Regions from separate parts of the Arthrobacter nitrophenolicus genome, predicted to be linked through region 3. Evidence: riboswitches for the same ligand, from Rfam matches in the RefSeq annotation. Region 3 holds a riboswitch; each other region holds the start of a gene.
What was found. Region 3 has a riboswitch for S-adenosylmethionine ahead of ACJJV6_RS14720 (bifunctional o-acetylhomoserine/o-acetylserine sulfhydrylase). Riboswitches for the same ligand answer to the same signal wherever they lie in the genome.
Positions count from the first base shown of each region.

Region 1: linked by a shared signal. The riboswitch ahead of ACJJV6_RS06585 (DUF1737 domain-containing protein) and the one ahead of ACJJV6_RS14720 (bifunctional o-acetylhomoserine/o-acetylserine sulfhydrylase) in region 3 are both predicted to bind S-adenosylmethionine.
Region 2: linked by a shared signal. The riboswitch ahead of ACJJV6_RS00445 (aminotransferase class V-fold PLP-dependent enzyme) and the one ahead of ACJJV6_RS14720 (bifunctional o-acetylhomoserine/o-acetylserine sulfhydrylase) in region 3 are both predicted to bind S-adenosylmethionine.

Region 1 covers NZ_CP174504.1:1,395,015-1,399,846, reverse strand. Annotated here, with positions in the region: gene ACJJV6_RS06605 (glutamate--cysteine ligase) at 1-1,182, shown strand, start outside; gene ACJJV6_RS06600 (DUF1905 domain-containing protein) at 1,232-1,555, shown strand; gene ACJJV6_RS06595 (O-succinylhomoserine sulfhydrylase) at 1,552-2,760, opposite strand; gene ACJJV6_RS06590 (rhodanese-like domain-containing protein) at 2,761-3,171, opposite strand; gene ACJJV6_RS06585 (DUF1737 domain-containing protein) at 3,168-3,440, opposite strand; SAM riboswitch class IV at 3,454-3,568, opposite strand; gene opgC (OpgC domain-containing protein) at 3,807-4,832, shown strand, end outside.
Region 2 covers NZ_CP174504.1:93,862-98,693, reverse strand. Annotated here, with positions in the region: gene ACJJV6_RS00455 (metal-dependent transcriptional regulator) at 1-520, opposite strand, end outside; gene ACJJV6_RS00450 (class I SAM-dependent methyltransferase) at 564-1,322, opposite strand; gene ACJJV6_RS00445 (aminotransferase class V-fold PLP-dependent enzyme) at 1,386-2,804, opposite strand; SAM riboswitch class IV at 2,843-2,956, opposite strand; gene hisN (histidinol-phosphatase) at 3,118-3,930, opposite strand; gene ACJJV6_RS00435 (ribosome small subunit-dependent GTPase A) at 3,979-4,832, opposite strand, start outside.
Region 3 covers NZ_CP174504.1:3,188,601-3,193,432, forward strand. Annotated here, with positions in the region: gene ACJJV6_RS14705 (CPBP family intramembrane glutamic endopeptidase) at 1-77, shown strand, start outside; gene ACJJV6_RS14710 (HNH endonuclease signature motif containing protein) at 81-2,237, opposite strand; gene ACJJV6_RS14715 (VOC family protein) at 2,550-3,188, opposite strand; SAM riboswitch class IV at 3,356-3,471, shown strand; gene ACJJV6_RS14720 (bifunctional o-acetylhomoserine/o-acetylserine sulfhydrylase) at 3,514-4,832, shown strand, end outside.

The sequences.
Region 1 (4,832 bases), 1.8 Mb from region 3:
ACCGGGGAGCCGCTGGCGCTGGCTGACGCCCTGCTGTCCGGCCGCCGGGTGGCTGCCGACGATTCCGCCCAGGATCCGCGCCTGCTCGAGACCGAGGACAAGACGGTTTACGACGACGACGAGATGGGCCTGAGTGCCGAGCTGAAGCTTGAGCAGATTGAGACCCAGACCCGGCCCTGCCTGGAGTACGGCAGCCTGCTGGAGCAGATCAGGGCCGGAAGGATGCTCGCGGACGAGGCCGCGAAGAAACACAACGCCCGCGTTGCCGCGCTTGCCACGTCGCCGCTGGGCCTGAACAGCCACACCACTCCTGATCCGCGCTACGCCAGGATGCTGGAACGCTTCGGGCTGACCGCCCAGGAGCAGCTGACCTGCGGCTTCCACGTCCACACCTTCGTGGAGTCACCCGACGAAGGCGTGGCGGTCCTGGACCGCATCCGCGACAAACTCGCCGTGCTCACGGCGCTGAGCGCCAACTCGCCGTTCTGGAACGGGCTGGAGACAGGTTTTGAAAGCTACCGGACCCAGGCCTGGAACCGCTGGCCAACCGCGGGGCCGGCCGGCATCTACGGCACCTACCCCGCCTACCGCCGGCTGGTCACGAGGCTGCTGGACACGGGCGTGATGCTGGACGAAGGGATGATCTATTTTGATGCCCGGCTGTCCCGCAACCATCCCACCGTGGAGGTGCGGGTTGCGGACGTCTGCCTGCGCGCCGACGACGCCGCCCTCCTTGCCGTCCTGGTCCGTGCCCTCGTGGAGACCGCCGGCCGGGAGTGGCGCGAAGGCGTCGACCCTGCACCGGTTCCGACCGCGCTGCTGAGGATGGCGTCCTGGCAGGCGAGCAGTGGAGGGCTCGGCGGGGAACTGCTGGACTTCGGAAGCTTCCGGCCCGCGCCCGCGCCTGACGTGGCGCGCGCCCTGGTGGACTACCTCGCGCCGGTGCTCGAGGAGCAGGGTGAGCTCGACCTGGCGCGGCAGGGCGTAGAGGCGATCATCGCGCGCGGCACAGGGGCAGCGGAACAACGCCGGGTCCATGACCAGGAGCTGGCGGGACCGCCGCCTGAGGACATGGGGTTCGGTGCCGTAGTGAGGCACGCCGTGAACGTCACCATGCGCGGCAACCTTGACCTCTCCGAAGTCGATGCCGTTCCCGACCTGCTGCGGGTGCGGCAGGCCTAGCCGGACGGCAGCCGTGGCGTTAGGGAAGGCCACGTGCCATACTCGGCGCGTGGCGCCGTCGTACTCTTTCCATGCCGAGCTTTGGCTCTATCCCGGCGAAGCGGGATGGCACTTCCTCACGCTGCCGCCGGACGTGGCGGACGACATTGCGGAGCAAAGCGAAGCCGGGAACAAGGCCTTCGGCTCGGTCAAGGTCGCGGTGGAGATCGGCGGCCACCGCTGGGAGACGTCCATCTTCCCGGACAACAAGATGGGCTCATACCTGCTGCCCGTCAAGAAGGCTGTCCGGGACAAAGCGCGGATCAGGGCGGGCGACGCCGTGGACGTCCGGCTGGAGCTCCAGCCGGACGATGTACCGCGGGATAAAAGCTAGATCTGCTTCAGGGCCTGTTCGAGGTCGCGGATCAGGTCGTCGGCATCCTCGAGCCCGACGGACAGGCGCACCACGCCGTCGCTGAGCCCGATGGCAGCCCGCCCCTCCGGCCCCATCGCGCGGTGCGTGGTGGTGGCCGGGTGCGTGATCAGGGACTTCGAGTCGCCCAGGTTGTTGGAGATGTCGATGATCCGCAGCCCGTCCAGCAGCGCGAAGGCGGCTTCCTTGCCCGAGCGGCCGCCGGAGGGGGCAAGTTCCAGGGTGAGCACCGTGCCGCCGGCACGCATCTGCTTCGCTGCGAGGTCGTACTGCGGGTGGGACTTCAGCAGCGGGTACTTCACCCAGCTCACGGCAGGCTGCTGCTCCAGCCATTCAGCGAGCCGGAGGGCGGTGGCGGAAGAGTGGTTGACACGCAGCGCCATGGTCTCCAGGCCCTTGGTCAGCACCCACGCGTTGAACGGCGACAGCGACGGGCCGGTGTGGCGCATCAGCTGCTTGACCGGGCCCTCGATGTACTCCTTGGTGCCCAGGATGGCACCGCCCATCACCCGGCCCTGGCCGTCGATGTGCTTGGTGCCCGAGTAGACAATGACGTCCGCGCCCAGCTGGCCGCAGCGCTGGAGCAGGGGAGTGGCAAAGACGTTGTCGACGACGACGGTGGCCCCGGCGGCGTGCGCGAGTTCGCTGACCGCGGCGATGTCCACGATCTCCTGCATCGGGTTGGACGGGGACTCGAAGAAGACGGCGGTGGTGGGCTGGGACAGGGCGGCGCGCCACTGCTCCAGGTCCGGGCCGTCCACGAACACCGTCTCCACGCCCCACCGCGGCAGGATCTCATTCAGGATGACGAAGCAGGAACCGAAGAGCGAACGGGCGGCCACCACGCGGTCCCCGGCAGCCAGCAGGGCGCCCAGGGCGGTGAAGACGGCGGACATGCCGGACGCAGTGGCGAAGCATGCCTCCGTGCCCTCGAGCAGCCGGAGCCGCTCCTGGAAGGTTGCCACGGAGGGGTTGCCGTACCGGGAGTAGACGAAGCGCTCGTCCTCGCCGGTGAAGGCGCGTTCCGCAGCGGCGGCGGATTCGTACACGAAGCCCGAGTTCAGGAAGACCGCTTCGGAGGTTTCCTGGAAGTTGGTGCGATCCAGCCCGCCGCGGACGGCCTGGGTGTCGGGGTTCCAGCCGGCGGCGTCGTTATTGAAGGTCACTTAGTTCTTTCCGAGGTTGGTCGGCAGGCCGCGGTTCTTCCAGCCATTGACGGTCCGTTCGCCGTAGCGGTCCGGATCGCCTTCGAAGCCCTCCAGGACGTTGTAGGAGGTGAAACCGGCCTGCGTCGCGGCGATGGCGGCGGAGATGGAACGCTGGCCGGAGCGGCAGATGAACACCAATTCGGTACTGGAGTCTTCCGGCGCCTGCTGGCTCAGGTCCTTGAGGAAATCCGGGTTGGGAATGCCGCCGGGGAAGGTCCACTGGATGAACAGCGGATCGTTGTCCGTGGCCTTGGTGTCCGGGATGCCGATGTGGGCCCATTCGCCTTCGGTGCGCACGTCCACCAGGATGGCACCCTGCTCAAGCTTGGCCCAGGCTTCCTCCGGCGTCAGGTCTCCTGCGTAGCTCATGCGTGGCCCTCGCCGTCGAACTCGAGGTCCTCGTTGGCTGCTTCCAGGTCGTCAACAGCGGTGGCGACGGCGGCGTCCGCCGAGGCGATGGCGGCGGGCAGGACGACGGCCTGGGCCACGATGACGCTGGTGCCGTTGAAGGCTGCCGCCGGGCTTCCGTGCAGGACGTAGCCTTCGGCGAGCGCGGTGGAGATCCGCTCACAGAATTCACGGTTGTCCGGGCCGCTGATGAGGCGGTAGGACAGCTTTTCTTCGGGGGCGTCGGACACGACGGATCTCCTTCTCTCACGCTTGCAGCTCGAATCGGTCGATATGCCGAGTATTCACCTGAGGCACCCCGCCGCGGAAGGAGGGTTGCCGACCGGCCAGTCAGGGCTTGGCGCCGGTACTCATTACTCCCCAAAAACGTAACATCTGGCACCGGCGGCCGCATCGCCGTTGTCGTCATGTTGCGTAACTGAAGCGGAAACGCTGCCGGGGATGCGGTCGCGGTGCCCTTCCCGGGGGACGGCCGACGGCGGCATTACAGCAGGTGGGAGGGCTTTTTCTATCCCATCGCGGGAGGGGCGGCCCGATACAGTTCTTAGGGGGCAGCGCCCCGCCGTCGAAGATCAGCACTGGGGGTCCCTTTGAACATGCGAACAGCCGCGCCCTGCCGCCTCCGCCTGGCCTGGGCGTTCCTTGCCGCACTTGTTGTTGCATGTGTGGCAGCGGTCCTGTCGGCGGGGCCGGCCCGGGCGGCCGAACCCGCCCCGGATGCAGGGGAGCCGATGCTCGGCGTCGTCCTGGAATGGGGCGAGGACACTGCCGCGGGGTTTGCCGAGCGGCTGGGAGCGTCGCCGGCTGTCTTTGGACACGACATCGCCTTTCCGTACCGGTCCTCCGAGCAGAACGACATCAAGGGCTTCCTTGAACAGTCATCGCTTCAGGGGTCCCACGCCATGCTCACGGTCAAGCCCACCGTGCCGCTGGACCAGATCGACGCCGCGGCTGCCGGATCATTCGCTCGGGAAATCCGCCGGTTGACCGCACAGTTCCAGGGCCAGGTGCTGGTGCGGTTTGCCCCGGACATGAACGCCGGCTGGGTGGAGTGGGGCCAGCAGCCGGCCGCGTACCGGGAGGCGTTCCGGACAGTGTCCGCGGCGTTCAAGGATTCCGGCGACGGCCGGACAGTCATGGTCTGGGAGCCGTTCCTGGGCAAGGATTACCCCTTTGACCGGAACCGGAACGCCCCGGCTCCCGGCAGCGACGGGTTCGAACTGCTGGATACAAACGGCGACGGCGCCTGGGACGGGTCCGACAGCGCCTACGAACCGTACTATCCCGGTGATGACGCCGTGGACTGGGTTGGCCTGACGGCCTTCCACGACGACACTGCCGGCGGCGCGGCCGTCAATACCCTTCCGCGCGCCGGCGAGCTGGCGGAGATGCTGACGGCTTCAGGAGGCGAGAACTTCTACGCCACCTATGCCCAAGGGCGGAACAAACCGTTCCTGCTGCAGACCGCCGCTTTCTACAGCCCGGCCTCCGGCGGCGCATCCGAAGCTGAGATCAAGACCGGCTGGTGGGACCAGGTGGTAGGCACAGCCACCTCGGCGGAGTTTGGCAGGACGGCCGCGGTGGTCTGGGACGAGCGCACCAGCACCAGGGACACCGGCGTG
Region 2 (4,832 bases), 1.1 Mb from region 3:
AGCGGAGCAGGTCCGGGTTGTCGTCGCTGATGCGGGTGATCCTGCCGGTGTGCCCCTGATCCAGCTCGCCCATCAGGTGGGCCCGGGGCATCAGGACCTTGCCGTCTGCGGTGGGGATGGGATCCCCGTGCGGGTCCCTGCTTGGATCGCCGAGTTTCGCGGCGACACGCTCAATGAAAGTGTCCGACACCGCGTGCTCGAGCAGTTCGGCTTCGTCGTGGACCTCATCCCAGCTGTAGCCGAGCTGCTGGACAAGGTAGGTTTCGATCAGCCGGTGGCGCCGCACCATGGACAAGGCAAGCCGCAGGCCTGCATCCGTGAGGGTGATGGCACTGTACGGCTTGTGGTCAACAAGGCCCTGGTCCTTGAGCTTGCGGACCATTTCCGACACCGACGAATTCGCCACGCCCAGCCGTTGGGCCAGCTGCGAGGACGTGATGGGCTTGTCCTGCCATTCGGTAAAAGAGTAGATGACCTTGACGTAGTCCTCGATGGAGGAGGAGGGCGCGCTGGTCTTCACAGGACCAAGCCTACCGAATGGCCAGGGTGCGCGGCGGAACCGCTCATACTTTGACTGCCCGCCACGACAAGGTCAGGTACGGCAGCCCGATGGCTTCGTCCGCGGCATGCCCCAGGTGTTCATGCAGGTACCAGTCGAGGTTGGCGAGGACCTTGGCGCGGGTGGCTTCGCCGGCACGGAGGTAATAGCTGCGCGATTTGGTCAGTTCGATCAGGTCTTCGGTGCTGACGGTGTCGTGCCAGTGCGTCACGTGGCCCTCCAGTTGGCCGAATTCCGGACCCACCACTGGCCGGTGGCCGGGCTTGTAGACGTCCCCGGCGTGCATGATCCGCGAGAGCCGGTGTACCCAGGGGACGGTGGTGTCCAGTTGGTTCCAGACAAGCCCGAGGATGCCGTGCGGACGGAGGACGCGTGCCAGTTCAGTGCTCGCGGCAAGGGGATCACACCAGTGCCAGGCCTGGGCAACGGTGACGACGTCGAAGGCGGACGGCGGGAGGCCGGTGGCCTCGGCGGTTCCCAGGACCGCGGTGGCGCCGGGATAGTGTGCCTTCAGCTGGTCAAGCATGTCCGCTGACGGGTCGACGGCGGTGACGGCCAGGCCGCGTTCCAGCATCAGTTCGGTGAACTTGCCGGTTCCTGCGCCGGCGTCGAGCGCATCCCGCGCACCGGCGGGGATCAGCCAGTCCGCAGACTCCGCGGGATAACCGGGCCGGACCCGCTGGTAGTGCCGGCCGCCCTGCTCGAAGCTCTTTCCCAGCTCCCTGCGCCGCCCGTGATCCAGTCTGGGGCCACCCCGAACCACCTGCGGCCTCCTTCAGTCAATGCCTTGCGGTACCTTCCGAATTTACCGCATCAGCCGGACCGGTCAGTCGTCGGTGCAGGGAGCAGCGCCGGCGGTGCCCGGCGTGTTCGGGGCCCAGTGCGGGTAGGTGCGGGTGTCGTTGGCGGGAACCCAGCGTCCGGCGTCCACCACGTAGTCCCAGCCGAGCCCGTCCCGGCGCAGCTTGGCGATCCCGGCCAGGAGCCGCTCGGCATCCTCCAGCCGGGAACCCACGCCGAAGCTGGCGCGGAGCGAACCGGAAGGCAGGCCCAGCCGCTTCAGCAGGGGGTGTGCGCAGAAGCGCCCGTCCCGGAGGCCCACGCCGTGCTCGGCCGAGAGGTACGCAGCCACCAGGCCGGCGTCGTAGCCCTCAACGGAGAAGTTGACTACACCGATGGTGTCCGTGTCCGGGTTGGTGTCCTTGAAGATCTGGTGCACCGTGACGCCGTCGATCTCCTGCAGGCCCTCCACCAGGAAGGAACGGATGGCGGACTCGTGCGCGTGCCAGCGTTCCTGGTCCAGGCCCGCGATGACCTGGGTGGCCTTGGCCAGCGTGGCGGCACCCAGGACGTTGGGGGAGCCGCCCTCGTGGCGGGCCGGTCCGGTTGCCCAGCTGACGCCGTCGAGCCTGGCTTCCTTGACGGCGCCGCCGCCGGCAAGGTGGGGGGTCCCGGCGTCGAGCCAGTCCGGCCTGCCCACCAGGACGCCGGCGCCGAAGGGCGCGTACAGCTTGTGGCCGGAGAAGGCGACGTAATCGACGTCGTCCGCGCTGATGTTGATGCGCCGGTGCGGCGCCAGCTGGGCCGCGTCCACCACGATGCGGGCCCCGTGCTGGTGGGCCAGGGCAGCAAGGGCTCGGACCGGCAGGATCTCGCCCGTGACGTTGGAGGCACCCGTGATGGCCAGCAGGCTGACGCCACCCTGTTCCAGTTCGGCGCGCACGGCGTCGATGGTGCCGGCGATGGTGTCGGCAGCAACGATGCTGCGGTGGGGAACGCCCTGCCACGGCAGGAGGTTGGCGTGGTGCTCGATGTCCAGGTACAGGACGTCGCCGGCGGGCCGGCCGTCGGTGAGGGGCAGGCAGCCGGCCAGCAGGTTGAGCGAGTCCGTGGTGTTCCGCGTGAAGATCACGGAGTCGTCCGGGCGGCCGCCCACGAAGTCGCGGACGATGCTGCGGGCGTTTTCGTAGACCGAGGTGCTGATCTGGGACGCGTAGCCGGCACCGCGGTGGACGCTGGCATAGAAGGGCAGGATCTCGTTCAGGTAGGCGGAGACCACCGAGAGGGCGGGGGCCGAAGCGCCATAGTCGAGGTTCGCGTAGCGGATGTGGCCGCCCGAAATCAGCGGTGCCTGGATTTCCGCTCCGGTGACGGCTGCAAGCGGACGGCCGGCCAGCGCCTGGCGCTCGTCGAAGACGGATTCGGCGGTAATGGCGGCGTTGGGGGAGACGGTGGCAGTTGTCACAGAGACCTCACTTCAAAACAGGACTCCGGTATCAAGGGAATCCGCGCTTGCCGCATCCGCTCCGGACCGGCCTGGTCGTCACCCGGGGCACCCCACCGCGAATGGAGGGTTGCCGGCCAGCAAACCGGGGTTTTGCGCTGGCACTCGTGACCTGGTTAAGAGCGTAGAACATGGGGCGGCCAGGACTGAAGCCGGCGCAATTGTTAAGGCTTTTGTTACGTGCGGATGGAAATCTCGCCTTTCGGCGAAGAACACGACGGCGGACACCTCCTTCCGGAGGTATCCGCCGTCGTTTGTTCGGTTGCCGGGGTCTTTAGAGCAGGTCGTCCAAACCCGGGTTCAGCCGCTGCAGCACTTCCGAGTGCAGGATGGAGTTGGTGGCCAGGGCGTTACCGCCGAAGGGGCCGTCCTCACCCTCCAACGAGGTGAAGCGTCCGCCGGCCTCCACCACGATCGGCACCAGGGCTGCCATGTCGTACAGGTTCAGCTCCGGCTCGCAGGCGATATCCACCGAGCCCTCGGCCACCATGCAGTAGGACCAGAAGTCGCCGTAGGCGCGGGTCCGCCACACCGACTCGGTGAGCCCCAGGAACTCGTCCAGGTTTCCCCGCTCCTTCCAGCCGGAGAGGCTTGAGTAGGACAGCGAAGCGTCGGACAGGCTGGAAACGTTGGAGACCCGGAGCCTGGTGGCCGCGGCGAGTGAACGCCCCATGTAGGCGCCCATGCCCTTGGCGGCCCACCACCGCTTGCCGAGGGCCGGGGCGCTGACGACGCCGACCACCGGCTCGCCCTCGTCGACGAGGGCGATCAGGGTGGCCCAGACAGGGACGCCGCGGACGAAGTTCTTGGTCCCGTCGATGGGGTCGATGATCCAGCGGCGCGAGCCGTGGCCGGTACTGCCGAACTCCTCACCCAGGACCGCGTCGCGCGGACGGGAGCGGGAGAGCTGGCCGCGGATGGCTTCCTCGGCGGCCTTGTCCGCGTCGGTGACCGGCGTCAGGTCGGGCTTGGTCTCCACGTGGAGGTCCAGTGCCTTGAAGCGGCTCATGGTCTGGTCATCCACGGAGTCGGCCAGGACATGGGCCAGGCGCAGGTCATCGTTGTAGCTCGAAGCGGGTTGGATCATGGTTCCAAACTACCGTCTGCAGGCAGTTCTGCTGGGAGATCGGCGTTGTCAGTTGACGCTGCCGAGCTCCTTTGCCTCCTGCGCTTCCTCCCGCGGATCCGCTCCGAGCAACCGGCGCAGCGAGGCCAGCCGCGCTTCTCCGGTGGGTCCGGCATGGCCCGCGGCGACCCATTCATCCAGGCCGCAGTTAACGGCAGTTGCCGTGTGCTTGCAGCCGCGTTCGCAGGCGTCGGTGCCGGGTGAGAGGTCGGGGAAGGACCGCAGGATCCGGTCCGGGTCCACATGCGCCAGGCCGAACGAACGGATGCCGGGGGTGTCGATGATCCAGCTGCCCGGCGGGGCGTCCACCAGCCGCAGGGCCAGGGCGGACGACGACGTGTGCCGGCCCCTGCCGGTGACCGCGTTGACGCCGCCGGTGGCCCGCTCGGCTCCCGTGAGCGCGTTGACCATTGTTGACTTGCCGACACCGGAGTGTCCGAGCATGACGGTGACCTTGCCGTCCAGGTAGGACCGGAGCGCGGCAACTGCCGCGCTGTCCAGCCGGGCGGACAGGCCGTCGTCGGAGCGGGCGTCGATGCCGGACGCCTGGGTGTCGGCGGTGCGGCTGATGATCACGGGAAGGTCGAGGTGCGTGTAGTTGGACAGGAGCTCCGCTGGATCCTTGACGTCCGCCTTGGTCACGAGCAGGACCGGGTCGATGCCGGCGTCGTAGGCCGCCACCAGTGCGCGGTCGATGAAGCCCGTGCGGGGTTCCGGGTTGGCGGCGGCCACCACGATCACCAGCTGGTCGGCATTGGCCACCACGGCCCGCTCCACCGGATCCGTGTCGTCGGCGCTGCGCCGCAGGAGGGTTTTGCGGTCCTGGATCCGCACCAGCCGGGCCAGGGTATCGGGGTCGCCGG
Region 3 (4,832 bases):
TTATTGCCCACGCGCTTTTGGATATCGTGGCATTTGTCGGCTTCAGCCTCTTCGGCCGGGCCGTGGGGCTGGGGTAGCGGCTACGTACGGAGCAGGGCTGAGTCACTCCGGGCCGGACCGCTAAGTGCAGGGTCGCTGAGGGCCCAATCGCTAAAGGCCCAGCCGCTGAGGGTCAGGTCCTTTTCCGGGTCCGGTGGGAGGACGATGGGCATGGCGTAGAAGTCGTCCCATACGGGGTCGTAGGGTGCGATGTCGTCGGCGTCGATGAGGTTGTCGTCCCCCGGTTCTTCACAGGGCGGTTCTTCCCAGGGTGGTTCTTCCCATGGTGGTTTGGCACAGGGTGGTGCTGATTCCAGCCATTCCGGAGGGCACCATGCCTCGGCGGGGGAGTCATCTGCTCCAGTTTGTCCCTTTAGGTGCGGCACGGTGTTGATTTCCTGAACCAGGACGTTGTCCGGCCAGATGGTTGGTTTGCGGTCAGGTTGTTCGCTGGAGTATTGGCGGCCGGTGGGTGATTTCCAGCCGGGTGGTTCGGTTTCCGTTGCTTGGGTGGGTGTCCAGCCGCTGTTGTGTTTGAGGCGGTGGTGCTTCGGGCAGAGTTGTGCCAGGTTGCTGAGTCCGGTTGTTCCGCCGTGTTGCCAGGCCTGGAGGTGGTCGGCTTCGTTGTCCAAGGCGTTGTTGTTGCAGCCGGGGAAGGTGCATTTGCCGTCGCGGAGGGTCAGGGCTTGTTTCATGGCTTTGGTGAGCCGGTAGCTGGTGCGGCCGATTTCCAGGGGTGCTCCGTCGCGCGGGTCGATGAGGACGCGGGTGAAGGACTCTGCTCCGTCGGCGAGGAGTTTACGGGCCATGGACGCGGGGATTGGGCCGTAGCCGTCCAGGGTGGCCGGTTCGTCAGTTAGGCCGAGCAGGGCGAACACGGGGACGGTGACGAGGACGTCGGTGCGGGGTGTGGGGACTTTCCCGGCTCCGGGGCTGGTTGCGCCGGGGGACGCGGTGGTGATGCTGGTTCCCGCTTGGCTGCAGGTGTCGCCGGTGCTGTTGTCTTTGGTGCCGGGGTTACTGGTTGCGTCGATGTGATCGTTGGTTTCGAGGTGAGTGCTGTCCGGGATGCCGGGGTCCGCTGCTGGTTCGTCGGATCCGAAGAGGGTGGCGAGCCCGAGGAATTCATCAGGGAACTGGTCCTCCGCGGCGCCTTGAACCTGATCGCCGGTGCCGGGGTGGCTGTTGCCGTCGCCGGCTGCAGCGTTGATGGTGCCGGGTTGGCTGCCGCGTTGTCCACCGGTGCCTTCCGTGTCCCCGCCGCCGGCCGGGGAGGCCATGCTCGGACCGGAGCCGGAGCCGGAGCCGGAGCCGGTGCCGGTGCTGGCGTCTGTGGTGGTAGTTATGGCTTGGGCGGGGGTGAGGAGGCGTCGGGCGACTTCATCGGCCCTGATTTGGGAAAGAGTGCGGGTTTCGTTGGGGCCCTGGAGGCCGCGGGCGATGGCTGTAGTTTTGTTCCAGGCCGCCAACGCGCAGTCTGCCCGCATATAGATCGCGAACCAGGCCATGCCGTCGCGGTCGGGGGTGAATTCGACCCGCCGGTCGGCTGCGGATTTGGTGTGGCGTTTTTCGATGGATTCGGGGTGGTGGCGTTCGCGCCAGGCGCGGACCTTGGCCCGCAGCCGGGACGGCACAAGGTTCGCGGCGGGGCAGCCGCGGGCCGGGTTCGGCGCGTCCGGGTCCAGGAAGTGGTCCGCCAAGGCTACGGCGGCGGGGTGGTCCAGGGCCTCGGTTTCGTCGGCGATGATCCTGGCGCCCTGCCACGACAACGCCCCGGAAGACAGGTTCCCGTAGACCGAGGGGAGGGCGCAGACCCGACGGGACTGGGTGATGAATGCCCCTGCTGCTCCGGAGCTGATGGTCAGGACTCCGGCGATTTCTTCCACTGTTGATATTTCCGTGAACGTGCGGTCGTGGGCGGAGGCATCGGGCGGGGTCATGGCCTGCTGCAGGTCAAGGCACTGGGCAGCGTCCCTGGCCTTGAGTGCGGTGGTTTGTGCCTCAAGCTTGGATTCCAGGCCAAGCCGTTCCAACCGAAGCTCATACAGTCGGCCGAGAACATCAACCCCGGTTCCGTCCGCATCTCTATTGGCATGCACGGTCTTCAAGGCTTCTTCCTCAAGGAACAGCCCATTCAGCGCGGCCGCGGTGGCATAAAAGCCTTCCATCGCCGCTGCTGTCCCTGAGACGTTTCCCATACCCACATCATCGCGGGAGGCACTGACAATTTGCGCTGGAGCTGTTCCGCATGCTTCTCCCTGCCCGGCGCCGGGAGCCGCGATGGCAGGAAACAGCGCCTTCCTCTTAGCTCCGCTGCCCATGCCGTTTCCCATACAAGAATCATCGCGGGAGGGTGTGACATTTTGAGTGGCTGATGCCAAAAGACCTAAGCCACGGGAAAACAACACCCGCGGGGTAAACAACTTCGGCCGCCATCAGGAGGTGACGCCGTTGTCACATCCTGATGGCGGCCGAAGCCCGCTCGGGCCAAATGCCCGGTCAGGGGAAGGTCAGATGGTGACCGCTCCGTTTTGGGTTTCGAAGGTCACTGAGAGGATGCCGGGCGTACCGTGCGGGGCAACCCACTCAACGGCAACATCCTCCAGCGGCTTTTCCACCGGCTCGCCCAGCCATTCGGTAACCCGGGAGGCCGAGCCGGCGATGGTCAGGCAGCTCATCTTGATGTTGCTCTCGTAGGCGTTAGACGGGTGGAGCGACGGATCGCCCTCCCACTTCAGCATGTAGGGCACCTGAGGATCGGCGATGAGGCCCAGGATTCCAATCTGCTTCCACACCAGCTCGCGGCCGTCGGGGAACTTGCGGTTGCCATTGACGGCGGCCCGTCCCAGGCGTTCCTCGAAGGGAGCAAGGTCGTCAACTTCGACGCACCAGCCCATCCAGCCGCCGCCCGCTGCGGAGCGGGCCCGCACGGCCTGTCCAAAGGGAGCCTTGTCCGACGCCGGGTGGTCCAGGACCTCCACGACCTCAAGGTATTTGTGTCCCGCGAGCGGGATGATCATATTCCGGGTACCGAACCGGGGGTGTACCCCGCCCTTCACTGCCTCAACGCCGAGGGCAGAAGAAATACGTTCGGTGGTGGCCGCGAGGCCATCGTGTTCACAGGCGTAAGAGACGTGATCCATGCGCATGCCATCATCTTGGCACTTTGTGATCGGGCTCTCAGCTAAGGGTACCCTTACTGGGATTTTTCGATTTCAGCACCCCTCGAAACCTGCTCCACGGGCGGAAAGCGGCCCAGGACCATGTTCGTCACAATGGTGTCCGCCCGGCCGGGCGCACTCCTACACTGGGCCCAGGTCATGAGTGCCAGCAACAGCCCCGGCTCGCTGGCCGGCAACCCTCCATCCGCGGTGGGGTGCCCCGGGTGAGGACCTGGCCGTCCGGCAAAAGGCCGGATGGCAAGCGCGGCCCGTGGTGCTTCCAGCATGCCGGGCCCAGTCAAAGGAGCCTTGAATGTCCAACGGATGGTCCTTCGAAACCCGCCAGATCCACGTCGGCCAGGAACCGGATGCTGCCACCGGCGCCCGCGCCCTGCCTATCTACCAGACCACCTCCTTCGTCTTTCCCAGCGCCGAGAGCGCCGCGAACCGCTTCGCCCTCGCCGAGCTTGCCCCGATCTATACGCGCATCGGCAACCCGACCCAGGACGCCGTGGAGCAGCGGATCGCCAGCCTTGAAGGGGGCCTCGCCGCGCTCCTCCTCAGCTCGGGGCAGGCGGCAGAGACGTTCGCCGTCCTGAACATCGCCGAGGCCGGTGACCACATCGTGGCCAGCCCCAGCCTTTACGGCGGCACCTACAACCTGTTTGCCCACACCCTGAAGAAGTTCGGCATCTCCGTCACCTTCGTGGCGGACCCGGACAACCTGGACCACTGGCGCGAGGCGGTCCAGCCCAACACCAAGCTGTTCTTTGCCGAGGTGGTGTCCAACCCGCGACAGGACGTGCTGGACATCGAAGGCGTCTCCCGGACCGCCCATGAGGCCGGCGTACCACTGATCGTGGACAACACGCTGTCCACGCCGTACCTGATCCGGCCGCTGGAATGGGGCGCGGACATCGTGGTCCACTCGGCCACCAAGTACCTGGGCGGCCACGGCGCAGCGATCGCCGGCGTCATCGTCGATTCAGGCAAGTTCGACTTCAGCAAGGACCCGGAACGCTTTCCCGGCTTCAACACCCCGGACCCCACCTACAACGGCCTCGTGTACGGCCGCGACCTGGGGGAAGGCGGAGCACTGGGAGCCAACCTGTCCTACATCCTCAAGGCCCGGGTCCAGCTCCTGCGTGACCTCGGTTCGGCCGTTTCGCCCTTCAACGCCTTCCTGATCTCGCAGGGACTGGAGACCCTGAGCCTGCGCGTGGAGCGCCATGTGGCCAACGCCCAGGAGGTTGCGCGGTGGCTGGAAGCACGGGACGACGTCGAATCCGTCGCCTACGCCGGGCTGCCCTCCAGCCCCTGGTATGAGCGCGGCCGCAAGTACGGCCCCAGGGGCACCGGCGCGATCGTCGCCTTCAACCTGGCCGGCGGCGCAGAGGCGGGCAAGCGGTTCGTGGACGCCCTGGAACTGCACTCCCACGTTGCCAACATCGGCGACGTCCGCTCGCTGGTCATCCACCCGGCGTCGACCACGCACAGCCAGCTGTCCCCGGAGCAGCAGGCCGCGGCCGGCGTCGCCCCGGGACTGGTCCGCCTCTCCGTGGGCCTGGAGCACATCGACGACATCCTCGCCGACCTCGAGGCCGGCTTCCGCGCGGCAAAGGAGGCCTCAGG